2 regions of the Collinsella sp. wc0583 genome follow, and region 2 is predicted to be linked to the other one. Evidence: riboswitches for the same ligand, from Rfam matches in the RefSeq annotation. Region 2 holds a riboswitch; the other holds the start of a gene.
What was found. Region 2 has a riboswitch for thiamine pyrophosphate ahead of thiC (phosphomethylpyrimidine synthase ThiC). Riboswitches for the same ligand answer to the same signal wherever they lie in the genome.
Positions count from the first base shown of each region.

Region 1 (10,161 bases), on a different contig from region 2:
AAGCCTGAGGGCTCAAAGCCGACCAAGGCCGTTGCGGCTTCAACCACGAAAGCCAAGACTACCGGCGTGCTCGCGGCAACCGGCGACACCTCGGGTGCGGCCATCGTGGCAACCGTCCTTGCGGGAACAGCCGCTATCGCCGCAGGCACCATGGCGAGCCGTAAGCGTTCTTAGACGCCTCTGCGCACATGGCAGCTCCCGCGAAGGCCCCGAGCCCCAGCACCGTTTAACAACGCCACCGCCGAGCTCCCCTCCGGCGGTGGCGTTTTCCATATGCGTCCGCAGGGGATGCACGAGATTGTCTTTGGTCTAGCCCAACCGGCATACGCTGGCGTGCGACAATTGGGGCTGCCGATATCACAACACTGAGAGAAGCCCGTCATGGAAGCGCATCAAAAGCAGATAACCGTTTATTCGAATCATACGGAAAGCGCGCCTGTCATCTACCTTCCTGTGGTCGTGGGCGACGGCAGCGAGGTTTATAAGTGTTGCCGAGAGCTCGACTGTCCGCCATTCGCCCTCGTCACCATTGGCGGGCTCGATTGGAATCGCGAGCTGAGCCCCTGGGCATGCGACGGGACCGTACGCGATGCCGAGCCTTTCGGCGGCCAAGCTGCCGATTTTCTTGATGAGCTGCTGAATCAGATAATCCCCCAGGTCGAGTCGTCGCTTCCTCAGCCGCCCACCTGGCGCGGCATTGCCGGTTACTCGCTCGCGGGCCTCTTCGCACTCTGGTCCCTCTGGCAAACCGACGCCTTTGACCGCGCCGCGAGCGCATCGGGGTCGCTATGGTTTCCCGACTTTGTCGACCGTGCCAGCACGGCCCCTTTTGCCGGCAGCCCGCAAGCCGTCTACCTGTCACTCGGCAAAAAGGAAACCAAGACGCCCAACCGCATGATGCGGCATGTACTCGACGACACACGCGCGATGGAAGTGTTGCTCGTCGAGCGCGGCATTCCAACAACGCTGGAGCTCAACCCCGGCAATCACTTTGCCCAAACCGACTTACGCATGGCCCGCGGCATCCACTGGATACTGACACATTAAAAATGGTGCCCACACGCATATACGCATGGGCACCATATCTTGTTTTAGCTGAACGCAGCTGCTACTCAGCAGCCTCCTCAAGCTCGGAGACATCAAACTCAAAGTCGTTACCCGGCAGGATGGCGTTGAGCACAATGCCCACCAGTGAGCCCACGGCAATGCCGGACAGCGAAATGGTCACGCCGCCCAGCTCCAGCACGATGGCACTGGCGGTGCTGTAAGCAATGCCGAGCGAAAGCACGAGCACCAGAGCCGCCACCAGCACATTGCGGTTGTTCTGGAAATCGACCTGGTTCTCGATGAGGTTGCGGACGCCCACAGCGCTGATCATGCCGTAGAGCACGAGCGACACACCGCCGATCACACACGCCGGCATGGCCGCAATGACAGCCGCGAACTTGGGGCAGAACGAAAGCACGATGGCGCAACACGCGGCAATTCGAATTACGCGCGGGTCGAACACGCGCGTCAGGGCGAGCACGCCGGTGTTCTCACCATACGTAGTGTTGGCCGGAGCGCCAAAGAGCGAAGCCAGAATCGTGGCAAGGCCGTCGCCGAGCAGCGTGCGATGCAGACCGGGATCGGCAATGTAGTTGCGCTCGCAAGTCGAACCGATAGCAGAGATATCGCCGATATGCTCGATCATGGTCGCGAAGGCCAGCGGCATGATGGTGATGATGGCCGTCGTGGCAAGACCGCTATCGAACTGCGGCCCAAAGAGTGCAAACACGGTGTTGTCCCACACGATGGGCAGACCGACCCACGGAGCGGCGGCAACGCCCGAGAAATCAACCTCGCCGAGCGCAGCCGCAACGGCATAGCTCACCACAACGCCCAGCAAAATCGGCACGATCTTGACCATGCCACGGCCCCAGATGTTGCAGATGACGATAACGGCAACGCCAATGACAGCCACAAGCCAGTTGGTCTGGCAGTTAGCAATAGCGGAACTTGCCAGGATCAAGCCGATGGAAATGACGATGGGGCCAGTCACCACCGGCGGAAAGAAACGCATGACACGCTTGGCGCCAAACGCGCGGAAGAGCGCCGCCAGCACCGGATAGAGCAGACCGGCACAAGCTACGCCCAGGCAGGCGTAGGGCAAAAGCTCGGTCTCGCCGTTGGGCGCGATTGCGGCATAACCGGCAATAAAGGCAAACGATGAGCCCAAAAATGCCGGCACCTTGCCACGCGACAGGAAGTGGAACAGCAGCGTACCCAAACCGGCAAACAAAAGCGTTGCCGAAACCGAGAGACCGGTGAGCACGGGCACCAGCACGGTGGCGCCAAACATAGCAAACAGGTGCTGCAGACCGAGCAAAAACATGCGCGGGCGGCCGAGCGACGACGCATCGTAGATGGCATCGCTGGCGGCGGGCGTCGAGGACTGGGACATGAGAGTCCTTTCAAAATGGAAGGGCGCTCGAGCATAGCGGATTACCTGCCCGAACGATACGATCCGAACCATTGTACGCGATGCGCCATGTCTCGCACGCGCCGTCACCTGCGAACGTTACCGCTATTTCCAAACGCGCTCGGCAATACGCTTGACCAGCGCGATCTTTGCCCATTGCTCGTCCTCGGTCAGCTTGTTGCCAATCTCGCAGCTGGCAAAGCCACACTGCGGAGACAGATACAGGTTCTCGAGCGGAACATACTTTGCAGCCTCGTGAATACGCTCGACGATGGCATCCTCGTCCTCAAGCTCAGCGGCCTTGGTGGTCACCAGGCCCAACACGACCTTCTTGCCCGGGGCAACGTACTTGAGCGGCTCAAAACCGCCGGCGCGCGGCGTGTCGAACTCCAGATAGAACGCATCGACATTCTCATGCGCAAACAGGTACGGCGCGATGGGATCGTAACCGCCCTCAAAGGCATAGGTAGAGTGGTAGTTACCACGGCACACGTGCGTGTTAATGACCAGGTCGTCGGGCTTGCCCTCGATGGCGGCGTTGTTGAGCGCCACGCCCAGCTCACTCACCTTTTGCAGATCAACCGGGCTCATTCCGGTCTTGGACACAAAGTCGGTATCGCAATAGATGCCCCAGGTGCAGTCATCAAACTGGATGTTGCGGCAGCCTGCAGCGTACAGGTCGGCGATCACCGTGCGATAAGCGGCTGCAATGGCGTCGGCAAGCTCCTCATCGGTCTTATAGACAGCGCGCAGGCTCTCCTGCTGGCCGTCGCAGCGATCGAGCGTGACCTCAGAGAACGTCTGGATCGGCGCCGGAATGGTTTGACGTGCGACCTGACCCTCCCCCTCAAGCGCCTTGACAAACTTAAAGTGCTCGACGAATGGGTGGTTCTCGCCGCTAATGGGACCGGTTACCACGGCGGTATCGGCCGTGGTCTCCTCGTCGTGGAACATATAGCCCGTACGCGAGGTACGGCGTTCAATGCCGTTGAGCCCCCACATAAAGTCGAGGTGCCAGTAACTGCGGCGAAACTCGCCATCGGTGATGACCTGCAGACCGGCGGCCTTCTGCTTTGCCACCAAATCGCGAATGGCATCGTCCTCGACGGCCTTAAGCCCCTCGGCATCAAGCGTGCCTGCCGCATAGGCAGCGCGGGCGTCCTTTACGGCCTGCGGACGAAGAAAGCTGCCGACGATATCGGCGCGAAACGGCGCGTTCGGTTGAATTGAAGTGCTCATAGATATCTCCCTTTGCATTGGTTGCTTTACTGGGACAGAGTATGAGCGCTCATATGGACATCGTAAAATATACGTTTATATCAGTTTGATATAGACGTTTCCTATATCAGTCTGGACTGCCATAAAGAGATTTGACCCGCGCGGAGCACAGCAGCCTAGATATGCTGGCGAATCGCGTCGATATAGGCCTGCCCGTAGCGCGTAAGTGTCGTGTTCTTGCGCGTGATGATGCCAATCTCCATGTACTCGTCTACATCAAGCGGAATCGAGATGATGCCGGGACCGTTAAGCTCATGGCTGATCACACCCGAACACACCGTGTAGCCGTTGAGGCCCATGGCCAGGTTGAACAGTGTCGCACGGTCGCGCACGCGGATATTCTTGCGGCGCTCAAACGTCGAGGTCAGTTCCTCGGAATAGTAAAACGAGTTGTAGCTGCCCTGCTCGTAGGACAGGAAGGGATAGTCCTCCAGGTCCTCGAGCGTCACGCTGGAGCGGCCCGCCAGCGGATGGTCGGCACACACAAAGACGTGTGGCGTGGCGCAGAATAGTCCTTCGAACACGAGCTCGTTGGCCGCCAGCATGCGCTCGATAACCTCGCGATTGTGCTCGGATAAGTACAGGATGCCCAGTTCGCTCTTCATATGCGCGACGTCCTCGATAATCTCGTGAGTCTGCTCCTCGCGCAGGGTAAAGTCGTAGCGCGCGGCATCGAACTCACGGATCACATCGACAAACGCATTAACGGCAAAGGAATAATGCTGACAGCTCACACTAAAGTGCGGCACCTGCTCGGACGCGCCCTTGTACTTGCCCTCGAGCAGGTCGGCCTGGTCGAGCACCTGGCGCGCGTAGCCCAAGAAGGTCTCGCCTTCCTCGGACACAATGACGCCCTTGTTGGTGCGCTCAAAGATGTGCACGCCCATCTCGTTTTCGAGATCGCGGATTGATGCGGTAATCGAAGGCTGCGACACAAAGAGCCGGCGCGAGGCCTCGGTGATGCTGCCGCATTCGGCAACTTTGACGACATACCTGAGCTGCTGAAGCTTCATGGCTTTCTCCCTAGACGTTCGTGACGTCGAAACCCGTCGCATCCATCTGACGCATAAACGGCGGCATCTCCCCCGTCGCGGCGCAGGCGGCAATCTGATGCAGAGCCCCGGCAACCGCATCGTCTGCCGCAGCGCCGATATGCCAGCGCGCGGCAGCCGTGACGGCCTCGTTGGCATTGGCGACTGCAACGGAGTTGGGAACGGCATCGATCATGGGCAGATCGTTATCGGAATCGCCAAATACGGCCACCTCATCGGTCGTCAGGCCCAAAGCGCGCGCCAGCTCCAGTGCAGCGCAGCCCTTGTCCCAACCGGCCGGAAGGATGTCAAGCAGGCGCACTCGATTGTTGGGAAACACAAGCGAGAGTTCCGGCACCTCAGCGGCAACGCGCTCGCGTAGCTCCACGAGCTCCTCACGTGAACGGGCACTCCAAATATTCGCCTTAAACACCGGCGCATCATCGACGACGGGACGGCACGGGGCCTCTTCGCCCTTGAGCCACGCGTTGCCGCCCGACTCCATGGCGCGGCGTACGCGCTCGGGATCGCTCGTCACGCAGTAGGCATCGTTATTCCAAAAGTCATCACCCAGGCTGTAGACCTTCAGATACGTATCGTCGGTCTCCTGCTCCAAGTAGTCAGCCAAACGCATAAGGGCGGCGTTGTCGGTCGCGCGCGAAGCGACCGCCTGACCGTCGACAAACATTACCTGGCCGTTGCAGAACACGCCGGTCGAGAAGCACTCGACGCAATTGCGGAACATCCAGCCCATCGCGGACGGCTGGCGACCCGAAACCGGGCCAAAGTGCAGACCCGCCGCCTGCATGGCATGAATGCCCTCGATGGCGTAGTCGCTGGCGCCGTCATGCCCGGCTGGAATCAGCGTATCGTCCATATCGGTCAGCACAAGTTTAATCATAAGGCCCCCATTCGTATCGGTCCTACCTATTGTAACGACCTGCCAAAATAAACCTGTCCCTTTTTGGCAGGTGCGCTAGTATAGGGAACAACAGATTCGATGCGGGAGTGCCGGCGGTGCAAACCACAAGGCTGAGAGGGCATGGGGCCCAATCCTTTGAACCTGTCAGTTAATGCTGGCGTAGGGAGCATGCCGCCTTTACAGGGGCGCTGTCTATGCACAGCGCCCCTTTTCTATGCCAAGGAGGCATGTGCAGTGATTGATTCGGAACAGCTTAAGCAAAATGTGGTCAAGGCCGTGGAGGAGATTCGCGCCACCAATCCGATGGCCGGCTCCATCACCAACACGGTGACGATCGACTTTGTCGCCAATGCTCAGCTCGCCGTGGGCGGTTCGGCCGCCATGGTCTATCTGCCCGACGAGGGCGAGGCGCTCGTTGCCGGCGGCGGCGCCATCTATCTCAACATGGGCACGCTCTTCCCCATCTACGAGCAGACGATTCCCCGCGCGGCCAAGGCGGCACACGACGCCGGCAAGCCCTGGGTGCTCGATCCGGTGGGCCTGGGCATCGGTAGCCTGCGAACCCAGCTGGTAAACGAGCTCAAGCAGTACAAGCCTGCCATCGTGCGCGGCAACGCCTCCGAGATCATCGCACTCGCCGGCCTGTGGGGTCTTGAGGGCGAGGCAGCTGATCTGAGCCGCGTGCGCGGTGTCGATACCACCGACACGGTCGACGCCGCCCGCGATGCCGCTGTGGCGCTCGCCCGCTACACCGGCGGAGCCGTAGTGGTCTCGGGCGAAGTCGACCTGATTACCGACGGCACGACGGTGGCCAAGTCCCACGGCGGCAGTCCGCTCATGTCCAAGATCACCGGCTGCGGCTGCTCGCAGGGTGGCGTGCTGGCTGTGTACGCCTGCGCTGCCGATCCGTTTACGGCAGCCATCTGCGGCACCGCCGTCTACAACGTTGCCGGCACGCGTGCCGCCGCTGTCGCCGATGCCCCGGCAAGCTTTAAGGTCGCCTTTATCGACGAGCTCTGCCGCGCGACCGCCCAGGATATTGCCGATAACCAACTCGAGCTCGAGGAGGCATAAGCCATGTCCGAGCCCGCAACCAATGCCGGCATGAACACACTCGTCGCCGTGGCCATCGCCCCGTGCGGCACCGGCGATGAACTGTCCGCCGAGGTCGCCGAGGTCGTGCGCGTCATTCGCGAGAGCGGCCTTCCCAACCACACCACCTCGATGTTCACCGAGATCGAGGGCGACTGGGACGAGGTCATGCAGGTCGTGCGCGACGCAACCTTTGTGTTGGCGAGCAAGGGCATCCGCACCGAAGTCGTGCTCAAAGCCGATATTCGACCCGGATTTACCGACAACATGACCGGCAAGCTCGAGCGCATGGAAGCACAGATCAAAAAGCAGGAGGAAGCACGATGAGCATCCGCGACAACCTTGATATCTCGGCCTATCTGGTACTCGGCCCCGAAAACACGCTGGGGCGTCCCGTGAGCGATGTGGTGGCCCAGGCGCTCGACGCAGGCTTTACCTGCATCCAGGTGCGCTCCAAGGTGGCAAGCGCCCGCGAGATCATCGCGCTGACCGGCGACGCCGCGCAGGCAATCGCACAGGCCGGCAAGACCGGTCAGGTCGCCCTGCTGATCGACGACCGCCTGGACTGCGTACTCGCCGCACGCGAGCAGGGCATTGCTGTCGACGGCGTGCACGTCGGTCAGAGCGATATTCCCGTCGAGGTCTGCCGCAAACTTTTGGGCCCCGATGCCATCGTGGGCCTTTCAGCCCGTTGCGAGGAGATGCTCGAGTACGTCAAGACCGCCGACATGAGCCTGGTCGACTACCTGGGCATCGGCCCGCTCCACGAGACCGAGACCAAGCGCGACTGCGGACGCGCAGCAGATGGCTCCATCATCACCAAAAGTTTTGAGGATCTGGCCGCACTCCACGCGGCAAGCCCCGTGCCCATCGTGGTGGGCGGCGGCGTCAAGACGGCCGACCTGCCACAGCTTAAGGCCACCGGCGTCGACGGCTTCTTTGTGGTGAGCGCCGTCTGCAGTGCCGACGACCCCTGCGCCGCGGCCAAGGAGCTTGTCGACACCTGGCAGCAGGCGTAAGTCTAAGCCGAGCAGCTGATCAGCACCCTCATATCTTCAGCAATGGAAAGCGCATCCCAGTTTGGACCTCCATTCCGGGATGCGCTTTCCGCCGAGTCCACGGCAGTTTGCCCTACCCCGCCAGATACGCTTCCAACGCCGGCAAAGTCGCCTCCGCATCGTGGCGGCCGACCTGGTAGATGCGCTCGAGCTCATCCGGTTCGCGGCACAGCGACGGCACCTTCACCGATTCGCTCGGCCGCACCACAAAGATTTCGCCGGCAGCCTCGCGACGCGCCAGGTCATCGAGCGTGGCATTGTAGACCTCATGCCGATGCTCAAGCGCTGCGACAAACTCCGGGTAGTGACGGAACACGCGCCGCAGCATGGGCATCACACTGTTGGGCTGCTTCACAAAGCCCGCCGGCTGTGTGAGCACCACGATATTGCGGTCATACCCCTGCGCAAACAACCAAGCGCTGGGAATGGAATCAGCCACGCCGCCATCCAGGTACTTACGGCCCTCAATGGCAACAGGACGCGTCGCCACAGGAATCGCCGACGATGCCCGGATCCACTCGATATCCCTCTCGTCGCCATAGGGCAGGTCGTGGTAGACGGCCTTGCCCGTCTCGATATCGGTACACACGCACGTAAACCGCATGGGGCAGGCACGATATGTCTCCAGGTCGATGGGATCGCGCTCAATGGGCACCTCGTGATAGGCAAAATCGGCATTGAACATGTCGCCGGTTCGCAACCAGCTTGTCACGCTTGCATAGCGCTTGTCGGCACAATAGGCCTTGTTGTAGCGAATGGCGCGCCCGATCTGCCGCGATTTAAAGTTATAGCCAAACGCCGCGCCCGCCGAGACACCCACCATATGGTCGCAGGTCAAACCGTGCTCCATCCAAACGTCGAGCACGCCTGCCGTATACATACCGCGGTAGCCGCCTCCCTCGAGCGCGAGCCCCACCGTGCGCGTCGTATCCGGCTGTGCCATGCGACCATCTCCGTTCCTGCGTTTTAAAACGGGACAAGTATACCCGTCAACATATATCGTCTCAGTCGCATTTTTATCGGACATCGCATCGTCGCGCTGCCGTTTGTCGAATAATGGCCGCCCACAGCATGTGCACCCATATATAATTGTGTACTGTTGTTTATACTACGCAGTAGTTATCAACAGCGAACATTAGCCGGTAAAGTAGCCCAACAACGCAGCAAGGCGGGGCCTGGATACACGCAAAGCGCCGGACAACAACGCGTGTGCACAACGAGCTCGCCCGACGCAATCCGCCCGACCTCAGAAAGCCGCTTACGACATGGATACTGTCAGCAATTACACCGAAACGCTCGAAAAGACCGTTCGCGACCTTCTCGAGCGTCAGGATGATCTGATTAGGACCGCCTTTACCGACCAGCTTACCGGACTTGGCAACCGCGGCGGCTTTGCTCACTCCTTAGAGGAAATCTGGGAGCAGGAACTGCCCGTGACCATGGCGTTTATCGACATCGATAACCTTAAGCACTGCAACGACATCTTTGGGCATGACGAGGGCAACCGCTATATCTTGCAGGTAAGCCTCTATCTCAAGCTGTATATGAAGGTGGACGAGGCGGCGTTTCGCATAGGCGGCGACGAGTTTGCCATCCTGTCTACGGTTGCGACCGAGGACGACCTCGCCGAACGTCTGGAACACTGCCGAACGGTCCTGCTCAAAAACAACGATTCCGAGATGCCCCACTCGTTTAGCTACGGGGTGTCACATGCCGACCCCGCCCTGGGCGAGGCCCCCAATCGCATGACGCTCGATGCCGACCATCGCATGTACGACTACAAGCTACGTCATGCCGTACACCTTGATCGGCGCAATATCTCGCAAGTCCACACCGACGACTTCGAAATAAGCGATCGCATTTTCGACGCCTTTTCGATGCTCAACGAAGGCCGTTATTTCTTTATCGAGAACTTGGATAAACATCGCACCCTTTGGTCACAAAACGCTTTGCGCGATCTCGGACTTCCTTCAGAGCACATAGACAACTGTCGCGATTGTTGGAAAACGCGCGTCCATCCCGATGACCTTGAGGCTTTTACCGACGACATCGACCAAGTCTATAACGGCTCCAAGCACCATCGAGTCATGCAGTATCGTGTACGTAACGCCACAGGCGACTACGTGCTCTGCCGTGCTCGCGGTTTTCGCATCGATGGGGACGAAAACGAGCCCTCGCTCTATGTCGGCGAACTCGTCAATCATTCCCTTGCCGAGACCGTCGACGCCGCCACGGGGCTTGGAACGCAACGTATGCTGGTCAACGCTATCGATGCCTGTCGCCGTGACCACTGCAAAACAGGGCTCATCGCCGTGCGCG
Region 1 covers NZ_JBJXBN010000010.1:506-10,666, forward strand. Annotated here, with positions in the region: partial or broken gene ACKUUJ_RS09300 (hypothetical protein) at 1-174, shown strand, start outside; gene ACKUUJ_RS09305 (alpha/beta hydrolase) at 382-1,047, shown strand; gene ACKUUJ_RS09310 (uracil-xanthine permease family protein) at 1,109-2,443, opposite strand; gene ACKUUJ_RS09315 (5-methyltetrahydropteroyltriglutamate--homocysteine S-methyltransferase) at 2,567-3,700, opposite strand; gene ACKUUJ_RS09320 (LysR family transcriptional regulator) at 3,856-4,752, opposite strand; gene ACKUUJ_RS09325 (HAD-IIB family hydrolase) at 4,763-5,671, opposite strand; TPP riboswitch at 5,765-5,875, shown strand; gene thiM (hydroxyethylthiazole kinase) at 5,927-6,766, shown strand; gene ACKUUJ_RS09335 (MTH1187 family thiamine-binding protein) at 6,770-7,111, shown strand; gene ACKUUJ_RS09340 (thiamine phosphate synthase) at 7,108-7,803, shown strand; gene ACKUUJ_RS09345 (patatin family protein) at 7,916-8,785, opposite strand; gene ACKUUJ_RS09350 (EAL domain-containing protein) at 9,108-10,161, shown strand, end outside.
Region 1: it holds a riboswitch for thiamine pyrophosphate, as region 2 does, so the genes downstream of both, thiM (hydroxyethylthiazole kinase) here and thiC (phosphomethylpyrimidine synthase ThiC) in region 2, are expected to answer to the same signal.

Region 2 (10,161 bases):
AGGAAACCATGCCGATCTTGACGGCGCTGGGTCGAATATCGTCAAAAACGGCATCGATCTGCGCCGCGACAATATCCGGAGAGATGTTCTGCACAGCGGTGACGCCCAGGGTGTTCTGTGCGGTGATGGCTGTGATGGCCGTCTCGGCATACAGGCGGTGCGCCGTGATGGTCTTGATGTCGGCCTGAATGCCGGCGCCACCGCTGGAATCGGATCCTGCGATGGATAGAACGGCGGGTACCTTACTGCGATCCATGTTCGCTCCCTTGTTCGGTCGGATTCAAATGGGTCTTTAAGTCTGCATTATAAAGTTGCCCGGGCCGGCTGTATTCCGAACCCGGGCGGGCGATGCAATCTTTACGCAAATGTAAGCAAATGTTCACGCGTCAACAATTGTCGAACACCTTGTTACCGATTGTGGCTTCGGTGACGCGTTAGTCCTCAATACCGAGGTCGATCGTCGTGCCCTCGAACACCTTGTTGACGGTGCGGACGGCGCACATCTTGCCGCACATGGTGCAGGTGCCCTCGGTGGCAGCGGGGGATTCCTCGTAGCGCTTCTTACCGGTGACCGGGTCGAGAGCGCACTTCCACATGGCGTCCCAGTCGAGCTTGCGGCGTGCCTGGCCCATCTTGTCGTCCATGTCGCGGGCGTGGGGCACCTTTTTGGCGATGTCGGCGGCGTGTGCGGCGATCTTGGTGGCCATGAGGCCGTCGAGCACGTCCTGGGCGTTGGGCAGGCACAGGTGCTCGGCCGGCGTCACGTAGCACAGGAAGTCGGCTCCGGAGCTGGCGGAGATGGCGCCGCCGATGGCGGCGGTGATGTGGTCGTAGCCCACGCCGATATCGGTCACCAGTGGCCCGAGCACATAGAACGGGGCGTTGTGGCACAGGCGCTTCTGCAGTTTCATATTGGCGGCGATCTCGTCGAGCGCCATGTGACCCGGACCCTCGACCATGACCTGGACGCCGGCGGCCCAAGCGCGCTTGCACAGCTTGCCCAGCTCGATCATCTCGGCGGTCTCGGTGGCGTCGTTGGAGTCGTAGAGGCAGCCCGGGCGGCAGGAGTCGCCGAGCGAAATCGTCACGTCGTATTCATGACAGATATCGAGCAGCTCGTCGTAGAACTCGTAGAAGGGGTTCTCGTTACCGGTGACTTCCATCCAGCCAAACAGCAGCGAGCCGCCGCGACTGACGATGTTCATGAGGCGGCCGGTCTCCTTAAAGGTCTTGATGACCGACTTGTTGATGCCGCAGTGGATGGTCATAAAGTCCACGCCGTCCTCGGCATGCGCGCGCACGACCTCGAGCAGATCGTCCTTGGTGAGCTTGACCAGCGGCTTTTCCATGTAGCCGATGGCGTCATACATGGGTACGGTGCCTACCATGAGCGGTGTCTCGTCGATGAGCTGCTGGCGGAACTGGCGCGTCTTGCCCGAGTTGGAGAGGTCCATGATGGCGTCGGCGCCAAAGTCCTCGGCGATCTTAACCTTCTTCCATTCCTCGGCGGCATCGGCCTTGTCGCCCGAGATGCCCAGGTTGACATTGACCTTGGTGGACAGGCCCTCACCGACACCAAAGGCGCGCATGCCCTTTTTGATGTGCACGATGTTGGCGGGAATGGCGATGCGGCCGTCGGCCACGCGCTCGCGGATGTACTCGGGGTCGCGATGCTCGCGCTCGGCGACCTCCTTCATCTGCGGTGTGATCTGCCCGGCGCGGGCGAAGTCGATTTGCGTGACGAGCGTGGGCTCGGTTTGTGTGCTCATTGGCACGGCTCCCTTCGTTGGCATTACCCATATCAGGTTTGCGGGTCAGGACGGGCGCGCCCAGTCTCAGCCTGCCGTCTTGTCCTGCAAGCTCCCCGTTTATGTGGTGGGCTCAAGTATAGCCTGAATGGGTACGATTGACGCGATGAGCATGCCCATGGGGAGGCGAACATGGAAGACAAGCATCTATATCGAGAGACGCAATGGGATGTATCGGCCGAGGAGGGCCGTGCCCATCATGGGCTGGTCGCGATTGGTTTTGCGGTGCTTGCCGTGCTGGTGATTGCCGTTTGTATCTGGACGTTTGGTGGTCGCGGCGGCACTGCCTGGGAGTTTGAGGCCGATGATAGCCTACCGATTATGACGGTGAGGAGTACTGGCGGTAATGCCAATACGCTCGCCATTCCGGGCGATTATTGGTACCCGCGCGATGAGTTTGTGCAGTTGCAGCTGAGTGGTGGGTCCATTCCAGGCGAAGAAATCGAACGCGTGACGTTTGACGCGGCGCTCAAAACGCTGACGGTGAAGCTCAAAGATCAAGGAGATGTGCCCACGACCATGGATATCGCCCTGACGGAATGGCGCCTGGAGCCCCCGTCGGGCGTCAAGGCGTCCGATGTGGAGCATGTCAAGATTACCTATCAGGACGGCTCGACAAGCGAGATTGCCAAGGCAGACGGCTTGGCGGAATAGCGGGATGTTCACCGAATATCATGAAAGCATGCCGAGGTGGAGTTCGGCGCTGGCGACAGGCATTTAGAATGCCTGCTCGTTGATGAAGACCAGGCTATCTGGGGACGAGAGCTCGGGGACATAGCGGTAGCCAAGGTTGAACTCGGTAAGACCGGCGGCGTCCTCGACCTTGTTTTCCGCCATCCAGCGGACCATCGAACCGCGTGCCTTTTTGCTGGCGGTCGATCGTTGGATAGGCTTATCGTTGCGGACGCCTTCGCCAAAAAAGCAGGTGATAACCGTTGTATCCTGTGCAGCATGGGGCAGGACAGCTTTGGCGTATTCCACGCTGGCAAGGTTGACGATAGTGGTGTCGGAACCGGCCGGCGCAATTACCTGCGCAAGTCGATTCCCCCAGAAGGCATAGAGGTCGCGAGCGCCGTCGACGGCGAGCTTCGCCCCCATTTCGAGCCGATAGGGAGACACGCCGTGGAAGGGGCGCACGCATCCGTAGAGTCCCGAGAGGATCCAGAGATGGTTTTGCAGCCAGTCGAGCTGCGCGGCATCCATCACCTCGGGTGCCATGCTCTGGTATTGAATGCCGTGATAGGACATGACGGCGGGGGAGATTCGACGCGCGATATCGGGATCTGCGAGGTCGGTATCGCTCAGGACGGGCATAAATTCGTGAAGCGTATCCAGACACGTTGTGAGCAGCCTGTCGCTCACGTTCCACAGCGCCTGCAGGCCGCCGCTGCCTTCATTTCGTTCGATATCTAGCAGTGCGTGGTGGAGGCGAGCCGTCTCGTGCGCAAAAGGTGGAATGCCCAGGACTTCAAAAGCATCTTGGGCCGCGCGCATCTGCTTGGCGGGCGAAATGATGACCTGCAGCATGGACTCTCCTCTGCCAAAAAAGTTGCGGTGGAATACGGTCTGTTTTGGCCGTTTATGGGCCAGTTTAGTCCGTATTTCACCGCAAGTTATAAGGGACTGGTTAGGCGCGCTCGAGGAAAGCCTTGTAGCCGCGGTAGGCCTCGTAGATGTCGGCCTTGTTGGCGACTTCCCACAGGGCGTGCATGGACAGGACGGCAACACCGGAGTCGATGACGTTCATGCCGTACTTGGCCATGATGTAGGCGATGGTGCCGCCGCCGCCCGCGTTGACGCGACCGAGCTCGCAGGTCTGGAAGTCCACACCGGCCTCGTCCATGATGTCGCGGATGAGGGCCACGTACTCGGCGTCGGCGTCGTTGGAGCCGCCCTTGCCGCGGCTGCCCGTGTACTTGTTGAAGCACAGGCCGCGACCCATGAAGGCGGCGTTCTTGGTCTCGAACTTGCCGGCGTAGCCCGGGTCGAAGCCGGCGGACACGTCGGAGGAGAGCATGCGGCTGCGGGCGAGTGCGCGGCGAAGGGCCAGCGGGCTATCCTCGCCGGCGAGCGTCATGATCTCGGCGACGGTGTTCTCGAAGAAGCGGCTCGTCATACCGGTGGCACCCACGGAACCGATCTCCTCCTTGTCGACGATGAGCGTGATGCTCGTGCGCTCCACGTTGGCCACATTGATCTGGGCGAGCATGGAGGGGTAGGCGCAGACGCGGTCGTCGTGGCCATAGCCCAGAATCATGGAGCGGTCGAGACCCATGTCGCGGGCAGGGCCGGCGGGCACGACCTCGATCTCGGCGGAGAGGAAGTCCTCCTCCTCGACGTCGTACTGCTCCTTGAGGATGTCCAGGAACATCTGCTTGACGGGCTCCTTGGGGGCGTCTTTGTCGTCCTCGTCAAACTTGACGGGGCGGCCGCCCACGATCACGTCGAGGATCTCGGCATCGACGGCGTCCTTGGCAGGCTTGGACATCTGCTCGCTCGAGAGGTGGATCAGCAGGTCGGAGATGGTAAAGACCGGGTCGTCCGCCTTGTCGCCGATGCTGATGTCGACGGTGGTGCCGTCCTTTTTGCAGATGACGCCCACGAGTGCGAGCGGGGAGGCTACCCAGTGGTAGCTCTTGACGCCGCCGTAGTAGTGCGTGTCGAGGTAGGCCATGTCGCCGGCCTCGAAGGCGGGATTCTGCTTAAGGTCCAGGCGCGGCGAGTCCACGTGGGCGCCCAGGATGTTAAAGCCCTGCTCGAGCGGGGCGGTGCCCAGGTTGACGAGCATAAGGTCCTTGCCGTGGTTGGCGGCGTACACCTTGTCGCCTGCCTTGAGCTCGCGGCCTTCGGCGATCACGGTCTCCAGGTCGACGTATCCCGCCTCCTCGGCCATCTTGATGCCGGCCTTGACGCACAGGCGCTCGGTCTTGTTCTCGCTCAAAAACTGCTTATAGCCGCGGCAAAGCTCCTCGAGCTCCTCGACTTGCTGTGGCGTGTACTTTTTCCATGCGCAGGGACGCTCCATGACGCAGGCTCCTTTCGGATCGATCGTGCTGGTTGATGTACCGTGAGCCATCGTATCACGCGCGGGCTCGCGGCGGCAGGGGAGCTTGATGTGCAGTGGCCGCGGGGCGGGGAGCGTGTAAACTGGAGTGAGCAAACCGTGCCCAGCCCAAAGCGAGGTATTCAATATGTCTGACAAGCGCCGCACCTTTGCCGTTATCGACGGCAACTCGCTCATGCATCGCGCCTTCCACGCCGTGCCGCCGACCATGAACGCGCCGGACGGTCGCCCCACCAACGCGATCTTTGGCTTTCTGAACATGTTTCTCAAGATGATCGACGCCTTTAACCCCGACGGTGTGGTCGTGGCGTTTGACAAGGGCAAGCCGCGCGTGCGCATGGAGATGCTGCCGCAGTATAAGGCGCAGCGTCCGCCCACGGATCCCGATCTGCACGCGCAGTTTCCGATGATCAAGGAGCTGCTCACGGCGCTCAACGTGCCGATTCTGCAGTCCGAGGGCTGGGAAGGCGACGATATCCTGGGAACCATGGCGCGCCTGGGTGAGGAGGCAGGCTGCGACATGCTGCTGGTGACCGGCGACCGCGACATGTATCAGCTTGTGACCGAGCACGTCAACGTGGTCTCGACCCGCAAGGGCCTATCCGACGTAGCGATTATGACACCTGAGAGCGTGGATGATCTGTATCACGGCATCACGCCGGCGCTCGTGCCCGATTTTTACGGTCTGAAGGGCGACACGTCCGATAACATCCCCGGTGTGCCGGGCATCGGCCCCAAAAAGGCGAGCGCGCTCATCGCGCAGTACGGCAGCTTGGACGAGGTCATCGCGCATGCTGACGAGGTCAAGGGCAAGATGGGCGAAAACCTGCGCGCACACATCGACGACGCGCTGTTGAGCCGTAAGGTGGCGACCATTCGCACCGATGCGCCCGTCGAGCTCAACTTTGACGAAACGTCCTTCCCGGCGTTTTCTGCCGACGAAGTCTCCGCGGCGCTGGGCACGCTCGGCATTACGGCCATGCAGAATCGCTTCCTGGCGCTGATCGGTGGCGAGGGTGGGGCTGCGGCCGCTGCCGGCGCGTTCGAGATGCCCGCGGTTTCGCGCGCTGCCGCCGGCGATGCCGAGGCGCTCACTGCCGCCGCTGCCGAGATCGCTCGCTCGATGGAGGCGGACGAATGGATCGCCGCCGTGGTGGACGATGACAAGGAGGAGGGCGCGCTTTTTGGCCTGACGCGCACGCTGTGGCTGGCGACGTCCAAGGGGCTGCTTGCGCTTGAGGAGGGCGAAGGCGGTACCACTGCCGCGGTCGATGGCTTCAACTTCGCCCATGGCGTGATCGCCGGCGTGCTTGCGCGCCTGTTTATGGAGGGCCGCGTGGCGAGCCCGGATATGAAAGCACTGCTGCATGAGCTTTCGCCCATCGACTCTTCCGAGCCCGAGCTCATGGATCCGCTGGCAGTCGATTCCACGCGCATCTTCGATACCGTGGTTGCCGCCTACCTGTTGGATTCCGACCGCTCCGAGTTTGACGAGGCGTATCTGGCCGATACCTATCTGCAGATGGCGCTGCCTGCGGTGCGCGGTGCGGAGGGTGCTGGCGAGGATGCTCCTGCGCCCGCCGCTCGCACGGCGGCCTTGACGCTGGCACTGGTCGCACCACTGCGCGACCGCATGGCACGCGAGAACGCCGCCAACGTGTTCGATGGCATCGAGATGCCGCTCGTTCCGGTACTTGCCAAGATGGAGCGCGCGGGCATGCTCGTGGACCCCGACCGCCTGCACAGTCTGTCCGAGGGCTTGGCGACCCAGATTACCGAGGTCGAGCGCAGCATTCGCGACCTGGCGGGTGATGAGACGTTTAACATCGGTAGCCCTATGCAGCTCTCGCACGTGCTGTTTGACGTTATGGGGCTTCCGACCAAGGGCCTCAAAAAGACTAAGCGCGGCTACTATTCGACTAACGCCAAGGTGCTGAGCGACCTTGCCCGCGACCACGAAATCGTGCGTCTGATCTTGGATTGGCGTGAGAAGTCCAAGATCAAGTCCACCTATCTGGACACGCTGGGCCCGCTGCGCCGCGGTGACGGTCGCGTGCACACCACGTACAACCAGACCATCACGGCAACGGGTCGCCTGTCCTCGAGCGAACCGAACCTGCAGAACATCCCGACGCGCTCGGAGCTGGGCCGTACCGTCAAGACGGCGTTTTCGGCAGGCGAGGGAAGCGTCTTTTTGGCGGTGGACTACTCGCAGATCGAGTTGCGTCTGCTGGCACATCTCTCGGGTGATGAGCACCTGGTGCGCGCCTTTAACGAGGGCGAGGACTTCCATGCCGAGACGGCCGCGCGCGTGTTTGGCGTGCCGGTGTCCGAAGTAACGCCCGACCTGCGCAGCCGCGCCAAGGCCGTGAACTTTGGCATCGTGTATGGTCAGCAGGCCTACGGCCTGTCACAGTCGCTGCACATCTCGATGGCCGAGGCGCGCGACATGATCGACCGCTACTACGAGGCCTATCCGGGCGTGCGCACGTTCCTCGACAACGTGGTGGCGCGAGCCAAGCAGACGGGCTATGCCGAGACCATGTACGGCCGCCGTCGTCACATTCCGGAGCTCAAGGCCAAAAACCCGCAACTCCGCGGCTTTGGTGAGCGCACGGCCATGAACCACCCCATGCAGGGCACCGCGGCCGACATCATCAAGATCGCCATGGCCCGCGTAAGCCGCCGTCTGGAAGAAGAGGGCTTTGCCGCCCACATGATCTTGCAGGTGCACGACGAACTGGACTTTGAGTGCCCCATCGACGAGGTCGAGCGCCTGACCGCCATGGTCCAAGACGTCATGGAACACGTCGTAGACCTACGCGTACCCCTAATCGCCGAAGCCTCGACTGGAGTGACTTGGGCAGACGCCAAGTAAGGGCACGCCCGCAATTCCAAAGTGATCAAAACCAGAAGGACGCCCCTCATCAACAAGGAGCGTCCTTCATTCCAAACTATCAGCCAAGTATCTAGACGCCAAGACGCCATCTAGGCGGCAAGCAAGTAAACCTAGGGCCTGGCCGGGCGGCACGGGTTAACTTTTCGTAGATTCCGCACGCAAAGAAAGCCACTTAATGTGGCTTTCGTCTTGCGCAGGACCTGACCGAGCGAAAAATTAACCCGTGCCGCCCGGCCAGGCCCGATGGGACGGCTACCGAGCCGCCAAGATGGCGTCGATGAGCGTCAGTACGCCCCCGTCGTTGTTGCTCGGAATGCGCCACTTAGCGTGCGCGTTCATGTGCTCCTCGGCATTGTCCACGATAAAGCTATGTCCGACGCGCTCCAGCATGGGAATGTCGTTGTAGGTGTCGCCCACGGCGGCGGCATCGGCAATATCGATCCCGAGCTGCTCGCACAGGTGCGCGACGCCAGCGCCCTTGTCGACGCCCAAGTTCATGAAGTCGATCCACTCGCGCCCGGCGTTGGTGACGTAGAGCTTGTCCGAAAACTCGGGGCTATAGGTCTCGCGGAATGCGGGCTCGGCATCGTAGGCAGGGAAGAAGATCGAGATCTTGTTGGACTCGATATCAATGCCCTCAAAGCTGTCGACGTAGTTGATTGTGTTGTAGTAGACGCTGATCTCGTCGTGGTATTGATGGTCGCGGGCAAGCACGTAGAACTCGTCGAAGCAGCACAGGACGGGGACGGCGCGAGGATCCTCCGAGGCGCGGTTCAAGACCTGCTGGTACAGCTCCACGTCGATAACGCTCTTATAGATATAGCTGCCACGATAGATCACGCATGCGCCGTTGTCGGGACAAAAGGCGAGGCGGTTCTTGATGCCCTCGAACATCTCCTCGAGTTTTGGGGCGGGGCGTCCGCTGGCGGGGCAGAACACGATGCCAGCCTCGGCGAGCTTGTCTAGGCGCTCGTCGAGGCCCTGAGGCAGAACGCGCTCGTCGGTCAGCAGCGTCTTGTCCATGTCGACGGCAATGAGCTTAATGTTTCCGATATTGGCGTCCGATTCGTAAGTTTGCATAAAAGCGAGCCTTTCGTTTCGAGATTGTTTCAGACGTTATAACCATTAACTCGTAGTCGGGCGTATTTTCGCAGGATTGGCGCGCGTTTGCATCACCATTCACAAAGTAATGAAAAAACTTTTCAGAAATTTGAAGTTGTCGCTTGTGCCGCGAGCACTTTAGCGTAATATAGCGACCATCGAAAACGGAGACGGAAAAACAACCGCTTACCGAGGAAAAGGTACCGTTTACGATATTAGAATTGCGCCCGGCGATAGGTGAAAGGAGAGGCAGATGCAGTTCGTAAAGATCATCACTACTGCAGATAATGCCATCCGACGCCAGCGCGCAATTTCCCGACGACGATAACAATCGTCTCTGTCCGCATGGGGCGAATTGCCTCAACAGAGTCATTTTGAGGTCGTTGGGTTTTAGCACGACATTGCTGCATGTTTCTAGGGCATGTATGTGCTGATTATTGCTATTTAACCTGATATTGTACGGTATTCGACCTTGAAATGACTTGCAACTGACCGATGTTCTAACTAGCTACCAAGGGCGAAAGGAAACAGCCATGAGCAAGGAAAAAGTCGTTCTCGCATATTCCGGTGGTCTTGATACATCCGTATGTGTCAAGTGGCTCCAGGACGAGAAGAATCTCGATGTCGTTTGCGTCTGCGGTAACGTGGGCCAGGAGGAGACCGGTCTGGATGCCAAGAAGCAGAAGGCGCTCGACCTGGGCGTTCTTGATTGCCAGGTGCTCGACCTGCGTGACGAGTTCTCCGATGAGTTCCTGACTAAGGCCATCGCCGCAAACTCCATGTACGAGAACAAGTACCCGCTGCTCTCCGCTCTGTCTCGCCCGCTGCTCGCCAAGAAGCTTGTCGAGGTCGCTCACGAGTTTGGCGCGACCTACGTCGCCCACGGCTGCACCGGCAAGGGTAACGACCAGGTCCGCTTCGAGGCTGCCGTCAAGGCCCTCGACCCCGAGCTTAAGGTTATCGCCCCGGTTCGTGAGTGGGATCTGAAGTGCCGTCCCGACGAGGTCGCCTATGCTCATGCCCACAACGTGCCGGTTCCCGAGGGTGCCAACGACAACCCCTATTCCATCGACGACAACCTGTGGGGTCGTGCCATTGAGTGTGGCCACCTGGAGGATCCCTGGAACGAGCCGCTCGACGACGCCTGGGTTATGACCAAGAATCCGGAGGACACGCCGGACACCCCGACGTATACCGAGATTGAGTTTGAGGCCGGCAAGCCCGTCGCCGTCGACGGCAAGAAGATGAAACTCTCCGAGATCGTTATCGCCCTCAACAAGATTTCGGGC
Region 2 covers NZ_JBJXBN010000001.1:90,527-100,687, forward strand. Annotated here, with positions in the region: gene thiD (bifunctional hydroxymethylpyrimidine kinase/phosphomethylpyrimidine kinase) at 1-256, opposite strand, end outside; gene thiC (phosphomethylpyrimidine synthase ThiC) at 435-1,769, opposite strand; TPP riboswitch at 1,762-1,877, opposite strand; gene ACKUUJ_RS00410 (hypothetical protein) at 1,941-2,462, shown strand; gene ACKUUJ_RS00415 (YaaA family protein) at 2,526-3,335, opposite strand; gene ACKUUJ_RS00420 (aminopeptidase) at 3,436-4,833, opposite strand; gene polA (DNA polymerase I) at 5,000-7,750, shown strand; gene ACKUUJ_RS00430 (Cof-type HAD-IIB family hydrolase) at 8,024-8,851, opposite strand; gene ACKUUJ_RS00435 (argininosuccinate synthase) at 9,406-10,161, shown strand, end outside.